Sphaerisporangium rubeum: one gene and its partner. The protein of the gene in region 1 interacts with the protein of each later gene in a pairwise test. Links are inferred from orthologs where the notes say so. Each region holds a gene or a part of one and is shown in the gene's direction. Other genes may lie near its edges.

Region 1 (11,099 bases):
CCGGCGGCAGCGTGAGCGGGCCGGGGGCCGTGACCTTCGCGCCGGCCTGACCGGCCACAGTGATGCCGTTCAGGGTGTCAGGCGCCGTTCCGTAGTTCACCATGGAGAGATACAGGGGCAGCGAGCCGCCGGCCGGGATGCGCTTCCCCGAGTCAGGGCCGAGGAGGAAAGCTTGCGGGATCTTGATGCCGTTCCTGCCGTACGTCTTGGCGGAGCCGCTGCTGTCCATCAGCACGCCGGCCTCGGTCGGAGCGTAGGCGTTGCTGGTGTTCGCGTCGGGCCCGGCGCCGCACGCGGCCAGCGCCGGGGACAAGGCGAGCAGCGCGGTGACGACGGTCACCCGGCGACGGCTGGTGCTGGTCACTGTTCGGGGTCTCCTTGGTGCACACGGGTATGGCCAGGGGCCCACCTTATCGGCGTCCGCCGTCCCTCCTGCAGTCACCCCGGGGGCGTCGCGAGGCTCGTCGGGGTGCAGGTCACCGGGGGTTTTTCCGAGACGGATTCACATCCCCGTGCAGTTGTCAAGTCCCAAATGGAGGCTTTGACCTGCAGTTATGTTGATTTCACTGTTCCGGGAGGGGACTGACGCGTGGTATCCTGGAGTACAGCGGAAGGGGTACTTGTCACATGACTTTCCAGGTCGGCGACACTGTCGTCTACCCCCACCACGGGGCTGCTCGAATCGAAGCCATCACGACCCGCACCATCAAGGGCGAGGACAGAACCTATCTGGTGCTGAAGGTCGACAAGGGCGACCTTACCGTTCAGGTGCCGGCGGACAACGCCGAGCTCGTCGGTGTGCGTGACGTTGTAGGCCAGGAAGGCCTGGAGCGTGTCTTCGATGTGCTGCGCATGCCGCACACAGAAGAGCCCACCAACTGGTCCCGCCGTTACAAGGCCAACCTTGAGAAGCTTGCCTCCGGCGATGTCAACAAGGTTGCCGAGGTGGTGCGCGACCTCTGGCGGCGCGACAAGGAGCGCGGTCTGTCGGCCGGCGAGAAGCGCATGCTCGCCAAGGCCAGGCAGATACTGGTCAGCGAGCTCGCCCTCGCTGAGAAGACCAACGAGGACAAGGCGGAAGCCCTCCTCGACGAGGTCCTGAACTCCTGAACACACCATCACTGCCTAGGGTGGGCATCGGCGTCGATGTCCACCCTTTCGCATCCGGCCGTGACCTCCATCTCGCCGGCCTTCACTGGCCCGGCGAGACAGGCCTGTCCGGCCACTCCGACGGCGACGCCGCCGCACACGCCTGCTGCGACGCCTTGCTCTCCGCAGCCGGCCTGGGCGACCTAGGCGCGCTCTTCGGCACCGCCGACCCCCGATGGTCCGGCGCCTCCGGTGTAACCCTCCTGGAGGAAACCGCCCGCCACGTAAGAGCCGCCGGCTTCACCATCGGCAACGTAGCCGTACAAATCATCGGCAACCGCCCCAAATTGGCCCCCCGCCGACCCGAAGCCGAAAAAGCCCTGACCACCGCCGTCGGCGCTCCTGTCTCCATAAGCGCCACCACAACCGACGGCCTGGGCCTGACCGGCCGCAACGAAGGCATAGCCGCCATCGCCACCGCCCTGGTCCTCTAACCCCCCAACACCGTCCTGGTCCTCTACCTCCCAACACCACCCCGCCACCGGCGTTCTCTCCCACTCCTAGCCCTCCCTTTCGATGTGCTCTCGGTCCGCTCTCACTCCGTGCGGCATCCGACCTTTGCCATCTCGCACGGCCCTCGCCTCATCCCGCACGACACCCGTCCGTCGCCGAAGCGGTGGGACGTGTACGGCGAATCCGCTCTCACTCCGTGCGGCGTCCGACCTTTGCCATCTCGCACGGCACTCGCCTCATCCCGCACGGCACTTGTCCGGCGCCGAAGCGGTGGGACGTGGTACGGCGAATCCGGCGCCGTCGTACGGTGGTCCACCCGGCGGACGGTCATACGTGCGGCGCAAGGTAAGGGTTCCGTGGCGGTGTCGGCACCATCCGGCGGTGCTCGCCATACGTCGTACTAGCAGGATCCCGGGCGGCTGCACCCCGACTCGTGAATCCCCTTCGGACGGCGTGTCCCGCGGACCGGCGCGGGTGCGTGGGGCCGCCGTTCGATTTCTTTACCTTCCTGACCTGCGGATTTAAAATTTCCAGGAATAGTCCTCCAAGACGGGGTAGCCATCTGTTCAGCGTGAAGGTGCGACCCTCACAGGGGAGGCTCAATATGACCATCGAAACCATCCTCGGCGCGATTGTGATCGGCGCGATCATCGGTGCGCTCGGCCGCCTGGTTCTTCCTGGCCGCCAGCCCATCGGATGGCTGCTGACCATCGTCGTCGGCATCGTCGCTGCCCTGATCGGCACGGCGATCGCCCAGGTGCTCGGCGTGGCCACTACAGACGGCATCGACTGGATCGAACTGGTTCTCCAGGTCGTCCTCGCCGTCGTGGGTGTCGGCCTTGTCGCCGGCCTCCGCGGTCGCACCAGGGTCTGACAAGGCAACTCGACACAGGTGGCCACAGCTGCCATCGCCCACTGAGCAAGGCCCGTCCGGCACCCGCCGGGCGGGCCTTCGCGTTGTGGCGTGACAGATCCGTGGATCCACCCGGTCCCCGAGGACCGTCACTCCTCCGGAGGCAGCGGCGTGCTGCGCATACGTCCGGACGGCGGGGCGGCCGCCTCCTCCGCGGGGTGGGGCCGACGCTGAGCAGGACCGGCTTCGTCCTGGACGGCGATCTCCTCGGGTTCGGCCACCCACGCGCCGTGCGCCGGGTCAGGCTCCTGTCCGGTGGCAGGCAACCGCGGGGACTCCTCACGGAGGTTGGGGTACGGCTGTGTGTCGCGGTCCACCTCGGCCGGGGTCGGCTCGGGGTCGCGCTCGTCGTCCCGCTCCACGTAGCGGCCGGGATCGTACTCGTCCGCACCGGTGAACGCCGGATACGGCTGAGTGCCGACGTCCTCAGACGACGGAAGCGGATGTACCAGTACGTCACCGCTGGCAGGACGGACGAGGTCACCCCACCGGAGCGGAGCGTCGGGCTCGCGGCGCCGTGGCTCAGGCACCAGCGGCTGGTCCTTGAGCGGCTCGGGACTCTCCGGCACGGGTGTCCGGCCGGCCGGCGGCTCGGGGCTGTGCGCGACAGGTGTGCGGCCGGCCGGTGGTGCGGGGTCATCAAGCACAGGTGTCCGCTCGGGATCTGTCACGACAGGTGTCCGGCGGGCCGGCTCAGGGTTCTGCGGCGCGGGTGTCCGGTCGACCGGCGGTGTCTCAGGCGCGGGAGTCGGCCCGACCACCGGCTCGGCCTCGGGAAGTTGCCGCGCCACAGCCTCACGCTCCTCAGGGGTGACGGACTCCTCAAGAGGAGGCGCCAGCTCAGGGGCTCTGATCGCGACCGCCTCGTCGGGAACAGGCGACGGCTCACGGTCCCTGGTCGAGAGGGGCTCGGCGGTGGTCCGCTCCACACCGAACGGCACGAGATCCGCGTCGGACTCGCCGCCGGCCGCTCGCGGGGCCCGTACGGAGAGCAGCAGCAGCCACAGGCCGAGCACCACCATGACCCAGGGCGCGATGGCCACGGTCACGGCGGCCGCACGGGAATCGACGACGGCCCCGGTGGCCACGACCGTGTTGGCCGTCGCGGCGGCCACGATCAGCACGGCGAGCACGACCCCGGCCTGCAGCCGCGCGGCCCAGCCCCGGGTCCGCAGCAGGAAGACACTGATCAGGGCGACCACGAGCAAGGCGGCGAAGCCCGCCGGGTAGAGGTACGCCAGATCGGTCCGGGCCCCGCCGGTGACGGCGAGTGAGCGCAGGGGCTCGAACGAGAGCGTGCAGGCGGCGGCGGCGAGTGCGGCGACGGCCAGCACGGCGACGGCGGTCCCGGTACGGCGCAGCGCGAGCGCGATCCGGCTCGGCGGCGTGGCGAGAACGGGTGCGGCGGGGGTGGCGGAACGACGGGCCGGCTGGCCCGCCGTCAGCGGAGGGGTGACGTCCATGGCCCTTCGAAGCCTACAGAATCGCCGCAGCCCCGGCCGTCGGCCGCGCCGGTAGGGCCGCCGCGAGGGGCCGTGACGGCCGCTTGCGGACGCGCCACGACCACTGTTTCGGACCGGTCAAGCAACCCGGTAAATGTCGCAAAGAGGCATATATTCTCCGGGGCAAGTCGCCCTTCGCCGGAGAAGACACACACTCACGCGGCCAGGGAGAAAAGAGCGCAGGAATCACTTTGGTTTTACAGACGTGTGAGGTCGGGCAACCTGTCCTGTCAGAGCCTGGAAGGCATTAGCCTTGCGTTCGTGAGCCTGCGCCTATACGACACCAGCACCCGTGCGGTCCGCGAGTTCGTCCCGATCCAGCCGGGCCGGGTCTCGATCTACCTGTGCGGGGCCACTGTGCAGGCTCCGCCCCATGTCGGTCACATCCGCTCCGGCGTCAACTTCGACGTCCTGCGCCGCTGGCTGGCCCATTCCGGCTATGACGTGACATTCTGCCGCAACGTCACCGACCTCGACGACAAGATCATACGCGTCGCGGCCCAAGAAGGCGTGCCGTGGTTCGTCGTCGCCGAGCGCAACCAGCGCGCGTTCACCTGGGCCTACGACCAGCTCGGCTGCCTGCCCCCCACCGTCGAGCCCCGCGCCATGGGCCACATCCCCGAGATGATCGAGCTCATGCAGCGGCTCATCGACAAGGGCCACGCCTACGCCGCCGGTGGCGACGTCTACTTCGACGTCATGTCGTACGCCGAGCGGTACGGCAAGCTGTCCAACCAGCGTCCCGAGAACATGCGTGCCGCCGGCGACACCGACAGCGACTCGGCCAAGCACGACCCCCGCGACTTCGCGCTGTGGAAGGGTGCCAAGCCCGGCGAGCCGACCTGGCCCACCCCGTGGGGCCCCGGCCGTCCCGGCTGGCACCTCGAGTGCTCCGCCATGGCCACCAAGTACCTCGGCGAGACCTTCGACATCCACGGCGGCGGCGTCGACCTGATCTTCCCGCACCACGAGAACGAGATCGCGCAGTCCCAGGCGGCAGGCGACGGTTTCGCGCGGTACTGGCTGCACAACGGCATGCTCAAGATCGGCGCCGAGAAGATGAGCAAGTCCCTCGGCAACTCCTTGCTCATCCCCGCCATCCTCACCAAGGTCCGTCCGGTCGAGCTGCGCTACTACCTCGTCTCGGCGCACTACCGTTCGGTCATCGACTACTCCGACGAGTCCCTCACCGAAGCCGCCACCGGCTACCAGCGCATCGAGGGCTTCGTCACCCGCGCCGCCGAGGTCATCCACGACGTCGACGCCGCTGCCCCGCTGCCGCAGGCGTTCGTGGACGCCATGAACGACGACCTCGGCGTCCCCCAGGCGCTGGCCGTCATCCACGAGGTCGTGCGCGAGGGCAACGTCGCGCTGGCGGCGGGTAACAAGGAGCAGGTGGCCCGTCTCCTCGCCGAGATCCAGAACATGCTCGACGTCCTCGGCCTGGACCCCCGCTCGGCCCGCTGGCGCGAGTCCGGCGGCGACCACCGCGTCCGTGAGACCGTCGCCGCGCTCGTCCGCGTCGCTCTCGACCAGCGCCAGGCCGCGCGCGCACGCAAGGACTACGCCGCCGCCGACGCCATCCGCGACGACCTCGCCGCCGCCGGCGTCATCGTCGAGGACACCTCCTCCGGTCCTCGGTGGGAACTGGCGCACTGATCGCACCGGTAGGCTTACGACATGGCAGGTGCGGGTAAAGGCTCCGGCGGTTCCGGCGGCAGAAGAAAAGGTGCCACGCGAGGCACCGGCGGCAAGGGCCGCGGTTCGCTCGCGGGCAAAGGCGCGACACCGCCGGCCCACATGCGCCACTGGTACAAGGATCGCCAGCAAGGCTCTCCACGTACGGCCGCGCGTCCCGCCGACCAGCCCGCGCGCCGTCCCCGCAAGGACGAGAACGCTCCTGAGGTCATCGGCGGCCGCAACCCCGTGGTCGAGGCCCTGCGCGCCGAGATCCCCGCCAACGTCCTCTACGTCGCTCAGCGCGTCGACAACGACGACCGCATCCGCGACGCCATCAAGATGGCGGCCGACCGCGGCATAGCCCTCCTGGAAGTCAGCCGCGACAAGCTGGACAGACTCACCGACGGCAGCGTCCACCAAGGCATAGCCCTCCAGCTCCCTCCGTACGAGTACGCGCACCCCGACGACCTGGTCGTCCGCGCCGAGGAAGCCGCCGAGATCCCCCTGATCCTCGCTCTGGACGGCGTCACCGATCCCCGCAACCTCGGCGCCATAGCCCGCTCCGCCACCGCCTTCGCCGCACACGGCATCCTGGTCCCGGCCCGCCGCTCCGCCGGCGTGACCGCAGGCGCCTGGAAGACCAGCGCAGGCACCCTGGCCCACCTCCCCGTGGCCAAGGCCCCCAACCTCACCAGCACCCTCCGCGACTACCGCTCAAGAGGCCTCTTCGTCGTCGGCCTCGACGGCACCGCCGACACCGACATTGCCGACATAGACCTGGCCAAAGAGCCCCTGGTCCTCGTCATAGGCTCCGAAGGCAAAGGCCTTTCCCGCCTGGTCCGCGAAACCTGCGACACCATAGCCCGCATCCCCATCCAAGCAGCCGCCGAGTCCCTCAACGCCTCAGTGGCCGCCGCCATCTCCCTCTACGAAATCACCCGCCTCCGCCACTCCTAGCCCCACCTCCATGACGACCACCACCGAAGCCCACTAAACTCGATCCCACCACCCGCCGACGTAGCTCAATCGGCAGAGCAACGGTCTTGTAAACCGTAGGTCAGGGGTTCGATTCCCCTCGTCGGCTCCCACATCAAAGGCCCCTTGCGACCATCACAAGGGGCCTTTTGCCAACACTTCTGCTAACACGAGCCACGCGGCGCCGTCCTTGATCGTCGTAGCCGCCGGCTTGCCGGTCACCCTCGGTTGGTCAGGCCGTCGCAGGACCGTTCGTAGGGGAGTTGGGGGATGAGGTTCTTCCAGCCCTCAGGAGTGAGATCGGGGCCGGTGAGCCGTCCGCATATCTGCTCGGCGACGCGTCGGGGGTCGATGTTCCATACCAGTGGCGGGCCGATCCCGGTGGCGACCACGGTCCGGTTCTGTGCGTCGTAGGCCACCGCGACGATCTTGTGATCGGCGGTCAGACCGGCCAGCAGGGTCTTGTCTCGCATGTTCCAGACGCGCACGGTCTTGTCGTCGCTCGCGCTGATGAGGGTCGCACCGTCCGGTGAGTACACCAGGTCGTTGATCTGAGCGGTGTGCGCCGACAAGGTGGTGGATACCTTCCTGGTGGCGAGATCATAGAGGCGGATGAGGGTGTCGCCGCTTCCACCCGTGGCGAGCGTGCGGCCGTCGGGGCTGAAGGCGAGGGCCGGCACACCGCTGCGTTGTGAGAGCCGGTCGTCGGCCAGTGCGTTGCGGCGCGTGTCCCAGAGACGGACGATGCCGTCGAAGCTTCCGGCGGCCAGGGTCCGGCCGTCGGGACTGTAGGCCAGTGACTGGACGCCTTGTGTCAGGGCTGTCGCACGAGTTAAGGCGAGGTCGCCGCCATTGCCTTTGAGTGTCGCGCGAAGTGAGCCGTCCGCCGGGTTCCACAGGCGGACTGTGGGGTCGTAAATGGCGGATGTGGCCAGCGTGCGGCCGTCAGGACTGAAGGCGATCGCGTTCATCGCACCGTGGTGGTGGGTCGCGATGGTCTTGAGCAACTTCTGATGGGAGACGTCCCACAGGCGCACGGTGCCGTAACGGTCGGGCTCCGCACCGGACGCGACGGCCAGCAGCGTCCCGTCCCGGCTGAACGCGACGGCCATGGGGATGAGGCCCGGACCAGGAAACGTCGCGACGCGGCGGCGCGCGGGCATCGAGTAGAGGACGACGTCGGAGTACTCGGCCACCGCCAGCAGGCTCCGGGCCGGTGAGAAGGCCACGGTGACACCAGGACTGAATCGGCCGTTGAGGAAGTTGCCGCGCATGTTCCACAACTGGACGACATGGTCGGTGCCGGCGCTGGCCAGCGTCGCGCCGTCAGGGCTGAACTCGACACTGCTCACCTGGGCGATGTGGCCGGTCAGATCGGCCAGGAGCCGGTCACCCGCTGCGTGGTCCCAAATCCGCACGTGAGAGTCGTAGCCACCGGCGGCGAGGAGATTGCCGTCCGGGCTGAACGCGAGGGCGGCGACAGCCCTGCCGAGGTCGTCACCCGTGATGGTGTTCAGCCGCCTGCGCCGGGGGAGGTCCCAGAGCTGTACTCCGCCGTTCTCGGCCGGCAAGGCCAGGGTGCGGCCGTCGCGGCTGATCGCGAGCGCGGTGTTGAGTTTCGCGGTATGGCGGGTCAGTGAACGGGTGAACCGGCGGTGCCGTACGTCCCAGAGTCGCACGGCGCCGTAGGGGGACGCGATGACCAGAGTCCGCGCGTCCGGAGTGAAGGCCGCGTGGCTTCCCTCGCCGACGTGGAACGGCGCGGCGATCAGACGGCGGTGGACGACATCCCAGACGCGCAGCTTCCCCCCGCCGCTAATGCCGGCCATCAGCCTGCCGTCGCGGCTGAAGGCGCCAAAGCTGACTTGTTCTACGTCGCCTGTATTCAGCGCGGGGAGAACTCTCGGATGGTCACGATCTGTAACCTCCCACAAGCGGATCATTCCCATCATCGTCGCGGCCAAGTTCGTGCCGTCCGGACTGAACGCGACGGTCGTGATGTTCATGGACCTGCCGGGTCCTGCGAGGTTGGGGATCGTGGTGATCTGCCGATGGGTCGTGGCGTCCCACAACTTCACCTCTCCGTTACTGCTTCCTGTGGCGATCGTCTTCCCGTCCGGGCTGAAGACCGCCTTCCAGATAGGCGCGCCGTTCCTCGGGTCGAGCGTGTCGTCGAAATGCTGGTTCTGGGTGCTGAGCAGAGTGCTGATCGCCTGGACGCTGTCCGGAGCCAGGCGGTAGGCCTCCACCGCCAGTTTGTGCGAGCCAAGGGGGTTACCGGCCGCGTACTGGATGGCCACCATAGGGACGACTTGGCCGGACACCGCCGCGCGAAGCCGTTGTTCCGCGGCAGCCCTGCTCTCCTGGATCAGGACACCACCTCCGGCCGCCATCAGGATCAGGACGCTCAGCGCGGAGGCAAACCTGATCCTCCCCCTTCTCCGGTTACGTCGGCTTTGGCGGAGGAAGTCCTGCTCGAGAGGGCCGAGTTGCCGGTTGTGCCCTACGGCCCACGACTCCGCGGACTTCAGGGACACGCCACGCAACAGCAGGTGGGGGTCACGGCCCTGCTCGTGCCAGGTCGTGGCCGCAGTCGCCAGCCGTTGACGCAGGCGCAGTTCGTCGCGGTCCTCGGCTATCCACTCACGCAGGCGTGGCCAGGCGCGCAGGAGCGCCTCGTGGGATATCTCCGCACCCTTCTCCGTCACGCTGATCAGACGGGCCTCGACCAGTGCGTCCCTCGCCGCGACGACAGGGCCAGGGACGGCGCCGGCCCTCGCGAGAAGCCCCGGCAGGTCGATCTCGCGCCGGGTGTCCTCCGTCCCCTCGCCGATCTGGACGCCGGCGAGGAGGATCCTCCTGATGGCCTCGCGTCCCTCGCCGTCCAGGCTGTCGTACACTTCCTCCGCGCTCGTGGTGACCGACTGCCAGATCCCTCCCGTGGCGCGGTAGCCGGACATGGTGAGGGTCTTGCCCTCTCTGTTCTGCCAGGTGACCAGCAGTGCGTGGGAGAGCAGGGGAAGCGCGCTCAGCATCCCCTCCTCGCCGGGCCGTAGGTCGTGGAGAAGGAGGTCCACGAGTCCCGGTTCCAGTGACAGCCCGGCCTCCTCGGCGGGACCCTCGATCGCGCGGCGTACCTAAGGCCCGGTCATGGGTCCGACCGGCACGTGTCCCCCGCCGAGTGCGGTGAGCAGGCCGGGATACGCCAGGCAGTGGCCGTAGAAGTCGGCTCGGACGGCCGGTACGACCAGTGCATGGGAAGGGTCGGCTGCGCACAGCGCGGAGATGAAGGCGTTTCGCTCGGCCGGGTCCTGGCAACGGGTGAAAACCTCCTCGAACTGGTCGACGACGAGGATCAGGCGGTCCGTGGGGCGGTCCCGGTTCTTCAACGTTCTTTCGATGAGGCGGTTCACGGCATGCGGAGCGTCGGCGATCTCACCGGCCGCGTCGTCGGCCTCCTCAGTGGACATCGCCTGGACCAGCGCGGTCATGGGGCTGTCGCCGGGGGTGAGGATGAGAGGCAGCCAGCCGTCCTCGGCGCGGGACAGTGCCTGCAACAGGCCCGCCTGCAGAACTGAGGACTTTCCCGAACCTGACGGGCCGATCACGAACAGCGGACCCGTTCGCCGGGTGCCGACGGCCCGCACGAGTTCCTCGACCAGCTCCTCTCTGCCGAAGAAGAAGCGCGCGTCGTCGGAGGTGAACGCGAACGGTTTCAATCCCCGGTAGGGACAGGGGCTCTCGGCCGGAGGTTTTTTGGGTCCGATACCGGGAGGTGTGTAGGCCCGATTCTGGGTGAGGGTGATTTCCCCCGCGCGTCCGAAATGCTGAGGAAAGTGCTGCGGAAATCCGCGCCTGGGTAGTTCCCGGTCGAGATAGCGGCTGATGTCGTCCAGGCTCAGCATGCGTGGACCGAGTTCGTCGCCCTCGCGCAGGACGGTGAGCAGGCATCCGGTGTACGCGGTGTGCCGCGCACCCAGGGGAGCCAGGGCTTGTTCGTCTCGGGCGGCGGACGCGAGCAGGTGGCTGCGCCGCACCCGCATGCGGCCGAAGGCGTCGCTGATGCCGCGCACCGCCGCGCCGTTCGCCCGTCCGGCGAAGCAGCAGTCCAGGACGACGATGATCGTTTCCGCTGGGCTGGCGATGAGCGCCTCACGCACCGCGGAGTACGGCAGCGCCTTGTACATGAGCCCCGCGCTCGCCCCGTCGGTGGCGGATGTGGCGAGGTAGAGCTCACCGTCCGCGTCGAGGAGCCCGTGTCCCACGAAGGAGAACAGAAACGTGCCGCGCGCCTGCGAGGCCGCTCTGGCCAGTGTGCTTCTCAGTTCGGCCGGGCCCGCCGGATCCAAGAGTATTTCCAGGTGGCCGGGGGCGAGGCCGCAGTACTCCACCAGAGCCTGTCCCAGGTCCAGCGCCGTCGCGGCGGC
Region 2 (11,190 bases), 130 kb from region 1 along the record:
TGGAGGTTCAGCAGCCGGGTCAGCGGCAGGTAGATGTCGGTGACCTCGGCCAGGTCGATCGGGTCGTCGACGCCGCGCAGCTCCTCGAGCTCGCCGGCGGTCAGCGTCAGAGGCGTGTTGAGGCGCAGCTCACGCCACTGCGCACGGCTGAGCTCGGCGTACGGATGCGGTGCCTCCATGGTTGCGAACTCTATGCTGATCAGTGTGATCGTCGGCATCGGGGTGGACGTCGTGGACGTCGCGCGCCTTTCCGCGGCGCTGTCCCGCACGCCGCGGCTGCGGGACCGGCTGTTCACCGAGGCCGAGCGCGACCTGCCGCCGCACTCGCTGGCCGCGCGGTTCGCCGCCAAGGAGGCCGTCGCCAAGGCCCTCGGCGCACCCCCCGGGCTCGACCACCGGGAGGCCGAGATCGTCACGGGGGAGCACGGCCGTCCCCGGCTGTCGGTGACGGGCCGGGCCGCCGAGGTGGCCGCCGCGCTCGGGGTGACCCGGTGGCACGTGTCGCTCAGCCACGACGGCGGGCTGGCCGTCGCGTACGTCGTCGCCGAGGGCTGACGCGGCCCGGTTTCGTGCGGATGATCGCGGACCGGCTAGATTCGGTGAGGTGCTGAGCGCGTACACATCCGACGAGATCAGGGCCGCCGAGCGGTCGCTGATGGCCCTGCTGCCCGAGGGCACCCTCATGAGCCGCGCCGCCACCGGGCTCGCGGTGGCCTGCGCCGAGGCCGTGCCACAGGTGTACGGCGCGCGGATCGTGCTGCTCATCGGCGGCGGGGACAACGGCGGCGACGCGCTGTACGCGGGGGCCGCGCTCGCACGACGCGGCGCGCGGGTGGACGCGGTGCTCGCGGGGAGCCGCACCCACGACGGCGGGCTCGCCGCGCTGACCCGCGCAGGCGGCCGGCCGGTCGACCTGCGGGAGGCCGCCGGGGGGCCGGAGTCCGACCCCGCGCTGCGCGGCCTGATCGAGCGGGCCGACGTGCTGGTGGACGGGCTGACCGGCATCGGCGGCGCGGGAGCGCTGCGTGAGCCGTACGCGGCCCTCGCCAGGCTGACGGCGACGGCGCCAGGCGTGGTGATCGCGGTGGACGTGCCGAGCGGCGTGGACGCGAGCACCGGCGAGGTCGAGGGGGACGCCGTACAGGCCCATCTCACCGTGACGTTCGGCGCCGCCAAGGCGGGCCTGCTGGTCGACCCGGGGGCCGGTCGCACCGGGTCGCTGCGGGTCGTGGACATCGGCCTGCGGCCGCACCTGCCGGCCCCCGGCGTCACGGCGCTCACCGGGCCCGACGTGGCGGCGCTGCTGCCCCGGCCCGGCGCCGAGTCCAACAAGTACCGCAGAGGCGTGATCGGGGTGCTGGCCGGCAGCGACCGCTTCACCGGCGCCGCCGTGCTGACCGTGGCGGGTGCCGTACGCGCCGGGGCCGGGCTGGTGCGTTTCGCGAGCGCCGAGGAGCCGGTACGGCAGGTGCGGGCCAGGTGGCCGGAGGCGGTCACCACGGTCGTCACGCCTGAGCGTGGAGTCCAGGACGTGGGACGGGTCCAGGCCTGGGTCGTGGGGCCCGGCTTGGGGACCGGCGACGACGCGCACGCCGTGGCCGCGTCCGCGCTGGCCCTCGACGTGCCGGCGCTGGTCGACGCCGACGGACTCACGCTGGCGGCACGCGACCGTTCGCTGCTGCGCCGCTCGGCACCGACGGTGATCACCCCGCACACCGGGGAGCTCGGCCGCCTCCTCGGGGTGGACGCCGATGAGATCGAGGCGCGGCGGCTGTACTTCGCGCGCCGCGCCGCCGCCGAGCTCGGCGTCACGGTGCTGCTCAAAGGGTCGACTACCCTGGTGGCGGAGGAAGGCAGGCCGGTCCTCGTGAACGTCACGGGCACCCCCTGGCTCGCCACCGGAGGCACCGGCGACGTGCTCGCCGGCATCGCCGGGGCCTTCCTCGCCGGTGGGCTGAGCCCGCGCGACGCCGCGTCCTGCGCCGCGCACCTCCATGGACTCGCCGGCCGCGCGGCGGCGGCCGGGCCACAGGGGGGCGAGGCGCCGATCGCGGCGCTCGACATCGCGCGCGAGCTCCCCGGTGTGATCCGCTCCCTGGTGGCGGACGCGTGAACCGGTCCAGTCAGGCCGGGTGGCTGCGACACTGAAAGGGTGAGTCTCCCCATCAGCGGATCTCTCATGACACCCGCCGAGGCGCGGGTGGACCTCTCGGCGATCGAGCACAATGTCGCGCGGCTGCGCGAGCACGCGCCAGGCGCGGAGATGATGGTCGCGGTCAAGGCCGACGCCTACGGCCACGGCCTGGTACCGTGCGCGCGCGCGGCGCTCGGCGCCGGCGCGTCCCGCCTCGGCACGGCCTTCATCCGTGAGGCGCTCGATCTGCGCGCCGCCGGAGTGACCGCGCCGATCCTGTCGTGGATCATCACCCCCGGCGAGCCGCTCGACGAGGCGGTCGCCGCCGGCGTCGAGCTGTCGGCCGGCGACATCTGGGTGCTCGACGGCATCGCCGCCGCGGCCGGCCGTGCGGGCCACGCCGCCAAGGTGCACCTCAAGGCCGACACCGGCATCTCGCGCGGCGGCGCCACCGTGGCCGGCTGGCCCGCGCTGGTCGACCGCGCGCTCGCGCTCCAGGCCACCGGTGCCGTAGAGATCGCGGGCCTTTGGTCCCACTTCGCCTGCGCCGACATCCCGGGGCACCCGTCCATCGCGCGCCAGCTCGCGGTGTTCGACGAGGCGATCGCCGTCGCCGAGAAGGCCGGCGCCGGCGGGTCCCACGTCCTGCGCCACATCGCCAACTCCGCGGCCACCGTGTCGCTCCCCGCCGCCAGGTACGACATGGTGCGGCCCGGCATCGCCGTGTACGGCCTCAGTCCGATCCCCGAGCTCGGCGACTTCGGGCTGCGGCCCGCGATGACGCTCGTGGCGCGGGTCGCCATGGTGAAACGCGTCACACCCGGCACCGGCGTGTCGTACGGCCACCTGTACACGACCGAGCGGGAGACCACCTTGGCCCTGGTGCCGCTCGGATACGCCGACGGCGTGATGCGTGCGGCGACCAACCGTGGGCAGGTCCTCGCCGCGGGCCGCAGGCGTACCATCGCGGGCCGGGTCTGCATGGACCAGTTCATGATCGACATGGCGGACGACGACGTGCGTGAGGGGGACGAGGTGATCTTGTTCGGGCCCGGCGCATCCGGTGAGCCGACCGTTCAGGAGTGGGCCGATTCCCTGGGCACGATCACCCATGAGATCGTGACGAGGATTGGTGCGCGCGTCCCGCGCGTTCACCGGTAAGAGGAGGTCGAATGTCGCGGCGGAAGGTCGGCATCGCGGGGGCGATCGTCGGTACCGCGTCGGCGGGGCTGGCGGCGGGTGCCCTGGCGAAGCGGTACGCCGTGGGACGCATCCGGCTGCGGCCCGATCTGGAGTCCAGCGAGCCCTTCGGCGAGCTGCGGGGCCGTCAGGTGACCGTCAAGACGTCCGACGGCGTTGAGTTGCACGCCGAGGTGGATGGGCCCGAGGACGCGCCGCTGACCATCGTGTTCTGCCACGGGTACACGCTGAACCTCGACTCCTGGCACTACCAGCGCCGCGACCTGCGCGACACCTACCGCATGGTGTTCTGGGACCAGCGCTGCCACGGCAGGTCCACCCGCACCCCCGCGGAGGACTGCACGATCGACCGGCTGGGGTTCGACCTGGCCGAGATCCTGAAGACCCTGGTGCCGGGGCCGTGCGTGCTCGTGGGGCACTCCATGGGGGGCATGACGGTCATGGCGCTCGCCGACAGCCACCCCGAGCTGTTCGGGGAGAAGATCCGCGGCGTGGCGCTGATCGCCACGTCCGCGGGGCGGCTCGCCGAGATCACCCTCGGGTTGCCCGCGCTGATCTCCAAAGCCGTCCACTGGGCCACGCCGCCGGCGATGTCGGTGCTCGGCCGCCGCGCCGCGCTGATCGACCGCGGCAGGCAGGCCGGCACCGACCTGTCGTTCCTCGCGCTGCGCTACCTCGGGTTCGGCGACCCGTCCACCATCAGCCCGACCGTGGTCGACTTCGCCGAGTCGATGATCCGCTCCACACCGACCGACGTCATCGCCGACTTCTACCCGGCTCTGATGTCCCACGACAAGCTCTCGGCGCTCGACGTGCTCAACAAGGTCCCCACCTCGGTCGTCGTCGGCGAGAAGGACTGGCTGACCCCGGTCGAGCACAGCCGGGCCATCGCCACCGGCCTGCCGAGCGCGCGGCTGACCGTGATCCCCGGCGCGTCCCACCTGGTACTGCTGGAGAAGCCCGCCGAGGTCGGCGAGGCCGTCACCGAGCTCCTGGCGGCCGTCGCGGCGGCCGACGCCGAGCCGGCCGCCGTACTGGAAGCGCCGGGTCCGGACACCGCCGGCACGCAGGCTCAGGACGACTCGAAGGCAGGAGATGTGCTGTGAGGCGCGCGGACACGGCCGAGGCGACGCGGGTGCTCGGCGAGGAACTGGCACGGGAGCTGCGGCCCGGCGACCTCGTGGTGCTGTCGGGGCCGCTCGGCGCCGGCAAGACGACCCTCGTGCAGGGCATCGCCGAAGGGCTCAAGGTCCGCGGTCCCATCACGTCGCCGACATTCGTGATCGCGCGGGTCCACCCGTCGCTCGCCGGCGGCCCCGCGCTCGTGCACGCCGACGCGTACCGCCTCGGCGGCGCCTTGGAGGTCGACGACCTCGACCTCGACGCCTCCTTGGCGGACTCCGTGACCGTCGTGGAGTGGGGAGAGGGCCTGGTCGAAGGCCTCGCCGACGACCGGCTCGAAGTGTCGGTGCAGCGCGGCGACACCGGGGACGAGCGCGTGATCCGCGTGCGCGGCGTCGGCCCGAGGTGGGCCCGCGTCCCCGAGTGGTTCGAACCGGCGGCCGTGAGCTGATCTAGACCGGTAGTCTGGCGTGCCTTGACGCGGCCCTTCCCCGATTAGGAAGATCGTTCCAAGGGTTGGCCGGATAATTCTGGGTATTCAGGTGGCGTAACGCCTAGGCGTGGTCATAAGCGGGTTCAGGTCGGACGCGAAGTGGAGTGCGCCGGTGCACAGGGTCGGGCGGATCACGGTTGCAGGAGCATGCTTAGTCACGGCCATGGGATGCACGGCCTCGGCCCAGGCCGGTGATCCCACGGCGACCCCGGCCCCCACGATGAGCCGTCAGGACATCCGCGTGCAGCTCATCCCCGACCGGGTGCAGGGCGGCGCCACCCGATCCATCCGGGTCCGCGCCTTCTGTCCGCTCCCGCAAGGCGGCACCGACTACCGTGCCACCGCCAGATCCGACGCCTTCACCGGTGTCGTCACCCTCACCCAGCCGCCTCCCGTCACCCCGGCGGCCGGCGCCACCCCCGAGGAGACCACCGCGCCGTCCCCCGAGGTCCGCGGCTTCGCCCTGGTCGACGAGGACGCCGCACCCGGCACCTTCCGCGTCGAGGTCAAATGCGAAGGCACCAACGACACCGGCGCCGCCACCCTGACCGTGACCGCGCGTCCCAGCCCCAAGCCCACCCGCACCCGCGCCGTCCCCACCCGGGCCCCGAGGGCCGGCGGCGGCGGCACCGCGGCAGGCGCCGCCGAGGACCAGCCCTCCGGCATCCCCGTGGGCCTGACCGCCGCCGTACTCGCCGGAGCCCTGGCCGGTGGCATAGCCCTCGCCCGCCGCAGGTCCCGATAGCGCCTTTCCGCAGAACATGGCCGACTCCAAGTGGCTCAAGATCGTCGTAGCCGGTTTCGTCACAGGAACCGTCCTGTTCGCCCTCACCGGCCGTTCCGGCACCCCGGAAGAGCCCAAGAAGACCACCGCCACCCCGCGACGCCTGGAGATCCCTTCCCTGAACCTCAAGGCCCCCCTGATGAAACTGGGCATGGCGCGCGACGGCGAGGTCGAGCTGCCGCCGTACGAGAAACCCGCCACGGCAGGCTGGTTCGACCAGAGCGAGGTCCCCGGCGACCCCGGCCCGTCCGTCATCATCGGCCACGTGGACACCAAGACGGCCCCCGCCGTCTTCTACCGCCTGCGTCAGGTCAGGAAAGGCGCGAGCATCAAGGTCGTCCGCAGCGACGGAAAGACCGCCAACTACAAGGTCGACTCCGTCGAACAGATCCCCAAGGACCACTTCCCCACCGAACGCGTCTACATCGAGGACGGCCTACGCCTCGTGACCTGCGGCGGCGCCTTCGACCGCTCCACCCACGAATACCTGGACAACATCATCGTCTACGCCTCCCTGGCCTGACCCCGGCATTCCCTTCGAGTCGTCCGCACTTCCCCGGGTTCGGTCCCGGCACCTTTCCCGCGTCGTCCGACCCCTCCCTCGGCTGGCCGTGGCCCTCCTTCCGCCTTGGACCGCACAGGTCGGTCCTGTCGGCCGGAGCGGATAGGCTTCGTGTTCGTGCTGGTCTTGGGTTTTGATACGGCTACTCCGGCTGTGACCGTGGCGGTGCACGACGGGGAGCGGGTGCTCGCGGAGTCGACGGTGGTCGACGCGCGGCGGCACGGGGAGTTGCTCGCGCCGGCGATCCGCGCGGTCCTGTCCGAGGCGCGGGTGTCGCTTCAGGACGTCACGGCGGTCGTGGCGGGCACGGGCCCCGGTCCCTACACGGGCCTGCGGGTGGGGCTGATGACGGCTCAGGCGCTGGCCGGCACCTTGGGTGTGCCGGCCTACGGGGTGTGCAGCCTCGACGCGGTGGCCTACGGAAGCGGCCTGGACGAGCCGTTCCTCGTACTGACCGACGCGCGCAGGAAAGAAGTCTTCTGGGCCCGGTACGCCGACCGCCGTACAAGGGTCGACGGCCCCGCCGTCGACCACCCGGACGCCGTGCCGGGAGAGCTGCCGGTCGCCGGAGCCGGGGGCCACATGTACGCCGCCGTGCTCGGCGAGAGCCGCCTCCTGCCGGTCCCCGAGTACCCCTCCGGCGGAGCCCTCGCGGCCCTGGCCGCCGAGAGGCTCGCCGCGGAGGACCCCGGCGACGTGCTCACACAGGCACGGCCGATCTACCTTCGCCGGCCCGACGCACGCGTGCCCGGCCCACCCAAGAAGGTGACGGCGTGAATCTCGTGGTCTCGTTGCGGCAGATGGAGGAGAACGACCTCGCCGCCGTGCTCGCGATCGAGCGGGCCACGTTCCCCTTCGACGCCTGGAGCGAAGGCATGCTGCGCGGCGAGCTGCACGACCAGCCGCGCACCCGCCACTACATCGTCGCCGTCGAGGACGGCGAGATCGTCGGCTACGCGGGCCTGGCGGCGGCCGGCGACCAGGCCGACGTGCAGACCATCGCCGTCACCTCCGGCCGCCAGCGCGCCGGCATCGGAAGCGCGATGCTGCGCGAACTGCTCACCGAGGCCGAGCGGCGCGCGGTCACCGCCGTCTTCCTCGAGGTCCGCGCCGACAACCCGGCCGCGCAGGCCATGTACGAGCGCTTCGGCTTCGAGCGCATCGGCCTGCGCAGTCGCTACTACGACGACGGCACCGACGCGATCATGATGGTGCTCACGCTGCCCGGTGACGCGGCCGGCGAGCCCGGCCCGGCCCGATGACCGGACGGGAAGGGATCATGCGGGGCAGGCTGGGTGCGGTGGACGAGCCGCTTGTCCCGCGCCGGGACGGTCATATGAGGCCGGCTCGGGCTGGAAGGATCATGCGGGAGCGGCCGGATGTGGTGGACGAGCCGCTTGTCCCGCGCCGGGACGGTCATATGAGGCCGGCCTGGACTGGAAGGATCATGCGGGAGCGGCCGGATGTGGTGGACGAGCCGCTTGTCCCGCGCCGGGACGGTCATATGAGGCCGGCCTGGACTGGAAGGATCATGCGGGAGCGGCCGGATGTGGTGGACGAGCCGCTTGTCCCGCGCCGGGACGGTCATATGAGGCCGGCCTGGACTGGAAGGATCATGCGGGAGCGGCCGGGTGCATTGGACGATTCCCTGGTCCCGCGCCGGGGCGGTCATGTGTCGAGGGCTTGGACGAGGTGGGGAAGCTGTGACTGATCAACCGCTGGTGCTCGGCATCGAGACCTCGTGCGACGAGACGGGGATCGGCCTGGTGCGCGGCCACACACTGCTCGCGGACACGGTGGCGTCCAGCGTCGAGGAACACGCCAGATTCGGCGGAGTCGTGCCGGAGGTCGCGTCCCGGGCCCACCTGGAGGCCATGGCCCCGACAGTGGAACGCGCGCTGGAGAAGGCCGGTGTGCGTTTCTCCGACATCGACGCGGTAGCGGTCACCGCCGGCCCGGGCCTCGCCGGAGCGCTGCTCGTAGGCGTGGCCGCCGCCAAGGCGTACGCACTGGGTCTAGGCGTCCCCCTGTACGGCGTCAACCACCTGGCCGCGCATGTGGCCGTCGACCAACTGGAACACGGCCCGTTGCCGAAGCCCTGCATCGCGATGCTGGTCTCCGGCGGCCACTCCTCACTGCTCCTGGTCCCCGACGTGGCCGGAGACCTGACCTCCCTCGGCTCGACCGTCGACGACGCCGCCGGCGAAGCCTTCGACAAAGTGGCCCGAGTGCTGGGCCTCCCCTTCCCCGGGGGCCCCCACATCGACCGCGCCGCAAGAAGCGGCTCAGGCACCGCAATAGCCTTCCCCAGAGGCAAGTACGACGACGGAACCCTGGACTTCTCCTTCTCCGGCCTCAAGACCGCCGTGGCCCGCTGGGTTGAAGCCAGGGAGCGCGAAGGCCACACCGTCTCCGTCCCCGACGTAGCCGCGTCCTTCCAAGAAGCCGTAGTGGACGTCCTGACCCGCAAAGCCCTCCAAGCGTGCCGCCACCACGGGGTGAAAGACCTCCTGATAGGCGGCGGAGTGGCCGCCAACTCCCGCCTGAGAGCCCTGGCCCAGGAACGCTGCGACACAGCCGGCGTCCGCCTCCGCGTCCCCCGCCCCGGCCTGTGCACCGACAACGGCGCCATGGTCGCCGCCCTAGGCTCCGAACTGGTGACCACCGGCGCCCCCCCGTCATCTTTGACCATCCCCGCCGACTCCTCCCTCCCGGTCACCACGACCCGCCTGTAGCCGACCACACCCGCCCCGTCGTTCCAGACCATGTCGGCTGGATTCATGCCATCCCTGTCGTATCGGCCGCCGAGCCGTGTTGGCGTGACCATGCCATCCCAGGCCGGGCTTATCCGGCCGTGTCGTCCAGGTCGTGAGGGCCTGGTGGCAGCCCGGCTCATGTCGTCCCGGTTCGTGAGGGTCTGGTGGTGAGACTCCGGTGGTGACGGTCGGCTGTGTTTTTTCTGGCGTGTCGGCTGGGGTCCTGCGGTGGCGCCGGCGCGGTGGGGTGTGGTGCGGTGAATTCGGCGCCTGGTACGGCGGTTGGCCGATGTGTCGGGTCAGTCCTTGGGGCGTCGTCCCTGGGTCGTGTCGTCCCGGGTCGTGTTGGTCCGGGTCGTGTTGGTCCGGGACGTGTCTTCTTCGTCGCATCGGGCTGGGGTTTTTGCTGTGGCGCCGGCGCGGTGGGATCGGCGCCTGGTACGGCGGTTTGGTGGGTGAGGTCGGGTCAGTCCTTGGGGGGGCGGGGGGGACGTAGGAGGGCTTCTGCGAGGGCGAGCATGGTTTCTTCGAGGCCGCTTAGGTGGCGGGTCAGGTCGGTGTGGGTGGGGTGGAGGAGGTCTTGGATTGTTTTGGTCAGTTGGGGGTGGTCGGGGCGGGCTTGGATCAGGGGTTTCAGGGTGGGGATGGTTTCGGCTATGCGGTCGGCGATGGTGGTGAGGTGTTCGGCTTGGGTGGCGGTTTGTGCGTCGATCAGCTCGCCGACGCGTTTGTGTACCTCGCCTACTTCGAGGAGTGCGGGGAGTTGGCCTACGCGTTGGTTGACGGCTTCCAGGTGGTCGTCCAGGAGGTCCAGGCGTTCGTTGACGCCTTCGAAGTTGTCGCCGAAGGAGGTGAGGCGGGTTTCCTGGTCGGCGAGTCTTGCCGTTACGGCATCGGATCTTGCGCCGAGGTCCTGGAGGGTGGAGCGGGTGGTATCCGCCGATGTGGTGAGGGTCTGGAGGTCCGAGGCGGTGGACTCCACCGTGGTCGTCAGGGCCGCGAGGTCGGAGCGGGTGGACTCTGTGGTCGCGGCCAAGGTTGCGAGGTTGGAGTGGGTGGACTCCACGGTCGTGGTGAGGGTGGCGAGGGCGGATTGTGTGGTCGTGGTGAGGGCTTCCAGAGTGGTGCGGTCGGCCTCTGTTGTGGTGGTGAGGTGGTGGACGGTGGCCTGGGTGGTTTCGGCTGTCGCTTGGGCTTGTTCGGCGGCGGAGCGGGTGGCTTCCAGGCAGGAGGTGAGGGATTTCAGGTGGGTGTGGGTGGTGTCGGTGTGGGTGGTCAGGCGGGAGTCGAGGGCTTCTAAGCGGGTGGTGATGGTGGTGAGGGTGGTGTCTATGGCGGTCAGGCGGGTGGTGAGCTGGGATTCGGTGCCGGTGAGGCGGGTGGTGACCCCCTCCAGGCCGGTGGCGAGTTTTTCCATGGTGGCCGTGAGACGGTCCATGGTGGCGGCGAGGGTGTCCTCCATGCCTTCGCTGAGGTCGAGGACGCAGCCTTCGACGCGTTCGGTGCGCTGGGTGAGGTCGAGCAGGGCCTTGTCGACGCGGGTGAAGCGGCCTCCCGCGGCTTCGATGCCGGACTGGAACTGGGCCAGGCGGCGGGTGAACTCGGCCATGCGGTCCGCCATGCCGTGGGTGCCGTCCAGGACCGCCTGGATGCGCTTCAGGGCCTCCGCGACGCCTTCGCGCACGGTGCTCAGGTCGGTCCACAGCGCGGGGAGCTCGGAGACGGGTTTGACGCGGTCGCCTACGGACTCGACGCGGTCGCCGAGGCCGGCGAGGCGGCTGCCGACGCCGTCCACCCGGTCGCGGACGATCTCGACGTGCTGCGCGAGGCCCTCGGCCCACACGGGGGGACGGGTGGCGAGCTCGCCGAGACGTCCCCCCATGTCCTCCAGCGCGCCGCTGAGGCCACCGAGCTCGCGTTCCCGCACCTCTCGCAGGACCCACTCCATGCCTTCCAGCCGCTGGCGGATCTCGTCGAGCACGGCGCCTTGGGTGCGCTGCTCGTAGACGTGGTCCTGTGCGGCGCGCGCGAGGAGCTCGCGCATGCGGTCGGAGATGGCGGTCTGGCTTCCCGCCTGGAGGAGGGTGTGGTTGGAGTGGTCCACCGAGGGCTCCTTCGCTCGCCGGCGCACGCCTGGCG

The links.
Region 2: the proteins of rlmB (region 1) and BJ992_RS06410 interact in binary tests that used the Escherichia coli proteins (3 or more experiments, as listed by UniProt). The link is inferred for Sphaerisporangium rubeum from one-to-one orthologs.

What each region holds. Positions count from the first base shown.
Region 1 is NZ_JACHIU010000001.1:1,344,988-1,356,086, forward strand. What follows is about bases 4,909-7,675. They hold rlmB (23S rRNA (guanosine(2251)-2'-O)-methyltransferase RlmB), read left to right. Parts: upstream 4,909-5,697; coding sequence 5,698-6,654; downstream 6,655-7,675. Other genes in these bases: cysS (cysteine--tRNA ligase), read left to right, coding at 4,909-5,676; BJ992_RS32580 (WD40 repeat domain-containing protein), read right to left, coding at 6,891-7,675. Also shown: BJ992_RS05760 (copper chaperone PCu(A)C), read right to left, coding at 1-364; BJ992_RS05765 (CarD family transcriptional regulator), read left to right, coding at 628-1,110; ispF (2-C-methyl-D-erythritol 2,4-cyclodiphosphate synthase), read left to right, coding at 1,131-1,583; BJ992_RS05775 (GlsB/YeaQ/YmgE family stress response membrane protein), read left to right, coding at 2,207-2,476; BJ992_RS05780 (DUF2637 domain-containing protein), read right to left, coding at 2,605-3,978; more of cysS, read left to right, coding at 4,279-4,908; more of BJ992_RS32580, read right to left, coding at 7,676-9,065. UniProt on the Escherichia coli protein: Specifically methylates the ribose of guanosine 2251 in 23S rRNA.
Region 2 is NZ_JACHIU010000001.1:1,478,989-1,490,178, forward strand. What follows is about bases 1-2,858. They hold BJ992_RS06410 (NAD(P)H-hydrate dehydratase), read left to right. Parts: upstream 1-604; coding sequence 605-2,113; downstream 2,114-2,858. Other genes in these bases: coaA (type I pantothenate kinase), read right to left, coding at 1-179; BJ992_RS06405 (holo-ACP synthase), read left to right, coding at 178-555; alr (alanine racemase), read left to right, coding at 2,180-2,858. In the rest of the region: more of alr, read left to right, coding at 2,859-3,295; BJ992_RS06420 (alpha/beta fold hydrolase), read left to right, coding at 3,307-4,440; tRNA (adenosine(37)-N6)-threonylcarbamoyltransferase complex ATPase subunit type 1 TsaE, read left to right, coding at 4,437-4,907; BJ992_RS06430 (hypothetical protein), read left to right, coding at 5,113-5,694; BJ992_RS06435 (class F sortase), read left to right, coding at 5,711-6,256; tRNA (adenosine(37)-N6)-threonylcarbamoyltransferase complex dimerization subunit type 1 TsaB, read left to right, coding at 6,413-7,072; rimI (ribosomal protein S18-alanine N-acetyltransferase), read left to right, coding at 7,096-7,557; tRNA (adenosine(37)-N6)-threonylcarbamoyltransferase complex transferase subunit TsaD, read left to right, coding at 7,966-9,030; BJ992_RS06455 (hypothetical protein), read right to left, coding at 9,518-11,155. UniProt on the Escherichia coli protein: Bifunctional enzyme that catalyzes the epimerization of the S- and R-forms of NAD(P)HX and the dehydration of the S-form of NAD(P)HX at the expense of ADP, which is converted to AMP.